2 linked regions of the Nitratifractor salsuginis DSM 16511 genome follow. The protein of the gene in region 1 binds, or shares a complex with, the protein of each later gene. Links are inferred from orthologs where the notes say so. Each region holds a gene or a part of one and is shown in the gene's direction. Other genes may lie near its edges. The genes, in order: prmC and prfA.

Region 1 (3,320 bases):
GGCGGCAAATGCTGACAAATTTACTCTGAAAAGGTTTCGCGTGTCTGTGCTTTTCTGGATCATTTTTATCTATACTCTTTATACCTTCGCCAAGATCTACCTTTCGGTGATGCAGATCGGCTATATCAATGTCGAAAAAAACCGTAAGCCGGTGCTGATGTCCCAGGGGCGCTATCTCGTCGCGGGCAACTACGCCATCGCCAAAGAACGCTTGGCTATCCTGGAGAGTTTCGCGGAGTATCTCCTCTTCCTCTGGTGGGTAATGGCGGGTTTCCGTTGGCTCCAGGGGGTCGTGGGGATCGACGAGAGCGTTGCCAATGCCGTGTTCTTTCTTTTCGGCTTTTTCACGATCAATTGGCTGGTGATGCTCCCGTTTGAAATCTACAGCCGTTTCAAGATCGATCAATCCTTCCACTTCAACAAGATGACGCCCAAAATGTATCTCATCGATACCCTCAAGTCGGTACTTCTCTTTCTGGTGCTGGGTGGAACGCTCTTCGCGGCTCTGGCCTGGATCGTCACCCACGTCGGGCATTGGTGGCTCTGGGGCTTCGCACTCCTCTTCACCGTCGCTCTGCTGGCCAATGTGATCTACCCGACCATTATCGCCCCGATTTTCAACAAATTTACCCCGCTGCCCGATGGGGAGCTCAAAAGTAAGATCAAAGGGATGATGAAGGATGCGGGGCTCAAGAGCGACGGGATCTTCGTGATGGACGCCAGCAAACGCGACAGCCGGCTCAACGCCTACTTCGGAGGGCTGGGCAAATCCAAACGGGTGGTACTCTTCGATACCCTGCTCGACAAACTGAGCGACAAAGAGCTGCTGGCGGTCCTGGGGCACGAACTGGGACATTACCGCCACGGCGATATCTGGAAGAATGTGGCGATGATGGGGGGCTTTCTCTTTGTGGCCTTCTACCTCTTCGGCCATCTTCCCGAAGAGCTCTATATCGAGATGGGGGTAGTCCCCACCGCCGGGGTGACGCTGGCGACGATCTTTTTGCTGCTGCCGGTGCTGAGCTTCGTCTATACCCCGCTGATGAGTATGCTCAGCCGCCACAACGAATACGAGGCGGACCGTTACGGTTCGGAAGTGGGAGGCAAACAGCATCTGATCTCGGCCCTGCTGAAGCTGGTGAGTGAAAACAAATCTTTCCCCAAATCGGACCCTGTCTACTCCCGTTTCTACCATACCCACCCGCCGATCCTGGAGCGGCTGGAGGCGCTGGGCTATGATCCCGAAAAGGTGGATATGGATGCCGAGCTGCCCCGGGAAGGGATCTTCGAATTCCTCCAAAATGACGAAGAGACCCGGGATGACGATCGCTGAGGCACTTCGGGACGCCGCTGCGAGTCTCAGAGAGATTGCGGAGCGACCGCGCCTGGAGGCGGAGATCCTGCTGGCACATCACCTGGGGTGTGAGCGGACTTCCCTGCTATTGAGGGAGGGGGAGACTTTGCCCCGGGAAGAGGAGTTTTTTGCTCTGATCGAGCGGCGCAAAGCCCATGAGCCCATCGAATACATCACCAACGAAGTGAGTTTCTACTCCGAGACTTTCTATATCGCCTCCGGAGCGCTGATCCCCCGTCCCGAGACGGAGCTTTTGGTCGAGGAGGTGGCGCATCTGATCCGGGAAAAGGGTTTGAAACGTATCGCCGAGATCGGGGTGGGAAGCGGAGCGCTCAGCGTGACCCTGGCGCGGATTTTCCCGGAGCTAAAGATCGTCGCTACCGACATTTCGCCCGAGGCGCTTTCAATCGCCGGGGTCAACGCGGAGCGTTTCGGTGTGAAAGATCGGATCGAACTGCGGCAAAGTTCCCTGCTGGATGGAGTGGAAGCGGTGGAGATGATCGTCTCCAATCCCCCCTATATCCCCGCGGGGACCGAACTGGAGCCCAATGTCGCCGACTACGAGCCGGAGACCGCCCTTTATGCTCCCGGTGATGGGACCGATCTGCTTAGGCAGATCGTGCTTTTGGGGCAAGAGCGCGGTATCCCCATCGCCTGCGAAATGGGCTATGACCAGCGGGCGGCGATGGAGGGTTTTTTCAAAGAGCAGGGGATCGAACATTATCGATTTTACAAAGATTTGGCGGGCTTGGACCGGGGATTCTTGATAAATGATTGAGGATGGAAGATTGAAGATGGAGAATTATGGATTTTGGATTAAGGTATAAACTTGCGACTTGAGGGGCGAAGCCCCGTGCTTGAGATTTGCGACTAAAATAAAAAGGAAACAAAAATGAAAAAGTATTTTCGAATCGCCACGATGGCTTATCTGATCTGGCTGGGGGCTATGCTGGGGGCCGTCATTTATGCGGGGGCGGTGGTCGCTCCGGTGATCTTCCATAGTGCCCAGTGGCTGGGGAGCGAAGTATTGAGCCACTTCCAGGAGGGCTTGATTATGACCCGGAACTTTGTCCTGCTCAGCTACGCGGTGACGGCCACGATCATCTTCGTCTTTCTCTACGAGGGATACAAATACAAAATGGGTGAGCGGGACAAGCTGACCCAGGCCGCCGCCTTTGTCGTGATCTTCACCGGGGCGATGTTCAATTGGTATTACCTCCCCGATATCGTCACGATGCAGATGGCGGGGGAGCAGATGACCCAGAGCCAAGCCTTCATCAATACCCACAAAGGAAGCGAGCTCGATTTCAAAATTTTCGCTCTGGGGATCCTGGTGCTGATGATCCAGAATATGCGCAAGGCGTGTAAATAAAGCAGGTAGAGTGTAGAGGGTAGAATATCAGTATGAGTAAGTTGAGCCATCCGTTCGAGCCGATCGTTTTTGACGATACGGAGATTTTGATCCTGGGGACTTTTCCCAGTATCGACTCTTTTGACAAAGCCTTCTATTACGCCCATCCCCGCAATCAGTTCTGGCCCATTCTCTCGGAGATTACCGGCTATCCGGTCAATAACCGGGATCAGAAGATCTGGCTGCTCAAGTCTTCCAAACTGGGGCTCTGGGATATGGTGCAAGGCTGCAGCCGAAGCAACTCCCTCGACAGCTCCCTCAGAGAGATCGAAGTCAACGACATCCTTGCGCTTCTGCAAAAGTATCCCTCCATCCGCAAGATCCTCTTTACCGGGCGCAAAGCCCAAGACCTTTTTGAGAAGCATTACGGCGACCTGAAGATCGAGCGGGATTATCTCCCCTCTCCTTCTCCCGCCTATGCGGGGATGAGCTATAAACAGAAGGTCAAAGAGTATCGGGAGAAGATCAATGTCGGTCGTTAGTCGTTGGTCATTGGTCATTGGTCATTGGGGAAGGGTATCGCCTTCGGCGATCTTTCAAATAGAAGCGTTGCAA
Region 2 (3,154 bases), 1.7 Mb from region 1 along the record:
GTCCGATCACATCGTCGATCCGCTTCGATTTGCCGATCTCTTTCCCGGTCTTCTGGGCCCTGGCGATCGCCTCGTCGTCCTGATAGATCGCTTCGATCTTCTCTTCGACTTCCCGATTCAGCTTGTTCCCCTCGGCATCGAAAAACTTGATCCCGTTATCATAATAGGGGTTGTGGCTGGCGCTGATCATAATTCCGGCATCACAGCGCATATTTTCGGTCAGGAAAGCCACCGCCGGTGTCGGCATCGGCCCGATCTGGATCACATCGTACCCCACGGCGGTCAAGCCGGAGACGATAGCGTTTTCGATCATATAGCCGCTGCGGCGCGTATCTTTGCCCACCAGAATCTTGTTGGTCCGTGAATGGGGGCGGAAATAGGCTCCTGTCGCCATCGCCAAGCGCATCGCCGCCGGTGCCGAGACTTTGACCCCTGCCTTGCCCCGCACCCCATCCGTACCGAACAGTTTTCCCATCATCGTTCCCTTCTTACTTCAAATCGAGCTTTTTTGAGAGATATTCTATCCAAAGGGGAGGATTTTTTCACTTTTTCATTTTCGATTTAGCTTTTTTTGGGTAATATTCGCCCACTCAATAGACCCTGCATCCAGGCAGACTATTTCCGAAGCAGAATATTTTCAAATAAAAGGACTGAGTTTATGGCACATCACAAGTCAGCGAAAAAACGCATCAAGCAGACCGTCAAGAAGACTGAGCGCAACCGCTATTACCGCACCCGGATGAAGAACATCATCCGCGCCGTCCGCGAAGCGGCAGAGGCCGGAGACAAAGAGAAGGCGCTGGAGGCGTTCAAAATCGCCAACAAGCAGCTCCACCATTACGTGAGCAAAGGCTTCCTCAAAAAGCAGACCGCTTCCCGCAAGGTCAGCCGCCTGCACAAGCTGGTCAACAACATCGAAGCCGCCTAACCTCCCCTCCCCCATCCAATCTGTATACCCTCCCGGTTTTGTGCCGGGATTTTTTCCTATTTCTATTTTTCAGGACTGAATAATGTTCAAAGAGAAACTTCAGCCGTTTATCGACCGCTACGAAGAGATCAACCGCCTTCTGAGTTCTCCCGAGATCGCCGCCGATGTCAAAAAGATGACCGAGCTCAGCAAAGAGCAATCCTCCATCGCCCCGCTGGTGGAAAAGGCACAAAAATATCTGGAGATCAGCGAAGCGATCGAAGAGAACAAGGCGATGCTCTCCGATCCCGAATTCGGAGAACTGGCCAAAGAGGAGCTCTCCGAGCTGGAACCTCAACTGCCCAGGCTCGAAGAGGAGATCAAAGTCCTGATGATCCCCAAAGACCCCAACGACGATAAAAACATTTACCTGGAGCTGAGAGCCGGGGCCGGCGGGGACGAGAGCGCCCTCTTCGTCGAGGATATGTTCAAAATGTATCTGCGTTTCGCCGAGCGCCAGGGGTGGAAAGTTGAGATCGTCAGCTCCTCCGAAGGGACCGCCGGCGGCTACAAAGAGCTCATCGCCCTGGTCAAAGGCGAAGGGGTCTATAGCAAACTCAAATTCGAAGCCGGCACCCACCGGGTCCAGCGGGTCCCCGCCACCGAAACCCAGGGGCGGGTCCACACCTCCGCCATCACCGTCGCCGTGATCCCCGAGGTGGAGGATGTGGAGATCGACATCAAACCCAACGAGATCAAGATGGATGTCTACCGCTCCAGCGGATGCGGCGGCCAGAGCGTCAACACCACCGACTCCGCCGTCCGCCTCACCCACCTCCCCACTGGCATCGTCGTCGCCATCCAGGATGAGAAATCCCAGCACAAAAACCGGGACAAAGCGATGAAGGTCCTCAAAGCGAGGGTCCACGAAGCGATGATGCGCGAACAGATGGAGGAGACCGCCGGGCAGCGCAAACTCCAGGTGGGCTCCGGAGACCGCAGCGAAAAGATCCGCACCTACAACTACCCCCAAAACCGCATCACCGACCACCGCATCGGCCTGACCCTCTACGCCCTGGACGATGTGATGAACAACGGCACCCTGGAACAGGTCATCGACCCCCTCATCGCCCACGCCCAGGCGGAAGCTATCCAGGAGGCCGGTTTATAAACCGGCCTCCTGGAGTGAGGAACGAGGAATTAGGAGAGAGGAACTACGGTTTGCGTTGCTTCGCAACGCTTTTTCTTAACACTTAGCACATAACACAAAATGGCCCATCATCGTCCCGCGATGCCGAGCTTTCTCTCAAAGCCTTTCACCCCGCTCAGCAGCCAGATCTTTGCCCTCTGGACCCGGATCTGACTCCGGATTGCAGCGGCACGGGCACGAGCCCTGGCCAGATCGGCGATGGAGCGGCTCAGCTCATCGGCACTGGCGAGCTGATTGTCAAAACGACCCAGTGTCAGCTTGTAATACTCCTCCTGGGCCTTCACCTGCATCCGGGCGCTCCTGAATTTGGAACGCAAAGCCCTCAGTTCGGTAAAGGCGTTGTCGATCTCCGTAGCGACCCGCCAGCGATAATCCAACAGGGATGAAGCGGCGGAAAGCTTCTTGTATCGGGCTGCCTCCACCGTATGCCGATCGCTGCCGCCGTTGAAGAGATTCCAGGAGACATTGACTCCCAGATAACTCTGGTCGGCATTGGTAAATCCGTCCCCGTTCAGCGCTAAAGTATCCCCGTGCCGCTTGAGCCCCGCCGCCACACCGACGGTAGGATAGTAGCGGCTTTCGGCCAGACGGATCTGGGCGTCATCGACCCTCAGGAGCGTCTGAAGCACCCGGATATCACTGCGATAGCGGTAAGCCAGTTTTTTCACCCTCTTTCTGGAGGAGGGATCGGGCAGAGGGATCGAACCGTGAATGGAGTGCACCGTTGTCCCGCTGAGATAGGAGAGTTGATTAAGCAGCTGTTCTTTTTGGGATTCGGTTTGCGTTATGGCCGCCTCTACGTCATAGACTTTCGCCTTGATATTATAAAGATCCGCCGGAGGAAGCAGGCCGTGCTTATAGAACCCCTCCGCTTTTTTCAGGGCACTAAGCGTCGCACGTTTTGCCTCTCTCTCGGCCGCCAGAGCCGCTTCGGTCGCTTCGATGGCTCCGTAGAGCTGCGTCGCGTTCAGGATCAGGTTGCGGCGCAGATCCTGAACCTTCAGCTTCGCCCGCTGGGCCTCCAGGCGGCTCCGCTC

What was found.
Region 2: the proteins of prmC (region 1) and prfA are in contact, whole or in part, in a crystal structure (PDB 2B3T), measured with the Escherichia coli proteins. The link is inferred for Nitratifractor salsuginis DSM 16511 from one-to-one orthologs.

Annotation. Positions count from the first base shown.
Region 1 is NC_014935.1:412,221-415,540, forward strand. Bases 227-3,225 are described here. They hold prmC (peptide chain release factor N(5)-glutamine methyltransferase), read left to right. Parts: upstream 227-1,319; coding sequence 1,320-2,132; downstream 2,133-3,225. Other genes in these bases: NITSA_RS02050 (M48 family metallopeptidase), read left to right, coding at 227-1,333; NITSA_RS02060 (DUF4149 domain-containing protein), read left to right, coding at 2,247-2,726; NITSA_RS02065 (DNA-deoxyinosine glycosylase), read left to right, coding at 2,759-3,225. In the rest of the region: more of NITSA_RS02050, read left to right, coding at 41-226; more of NITSA_RS02065, read left to right, coding at 3,226-3,247. UniProt on the Escherichia coli protein: Methylates the class 1 translation termination release factors RF1/PrfA and RF2/PrfB on the glutamine residue of the universally conserved GGQ motif, i.e. on 'Gln-235' in RF1 and on 'Gln-252' in RF2.
Region 2 is NC_014935.1:2,064,630-2,067,783, forward strand. What follows is about bases 212-3,044. They hold prfA (peptide chain release factor 1), read left to right. Parts: upstream 212-1,010; coding sequence 1,011-2,078; downstream 2,079-3,044. Other genes in these bases: glmM (phosphoglucosamine mutase), read right to left, coding at 212-478; rpsT (30S ribosomal protein S20), read left to right, coding at 659-928; NITSA_RS10550 (TolC family protein), read right to left, coding at 2,186-3,044. In the rest of the region: more of glmM, read right to left, coding at 1-211; more of NITSA_RS10550, read right to left, coding at 3,045-3,154. UniProt on the Escherichia coli protein: Peptide chain release factor 1 directs the termination of translation in response to the peptide chain termination codons UAG and UAA.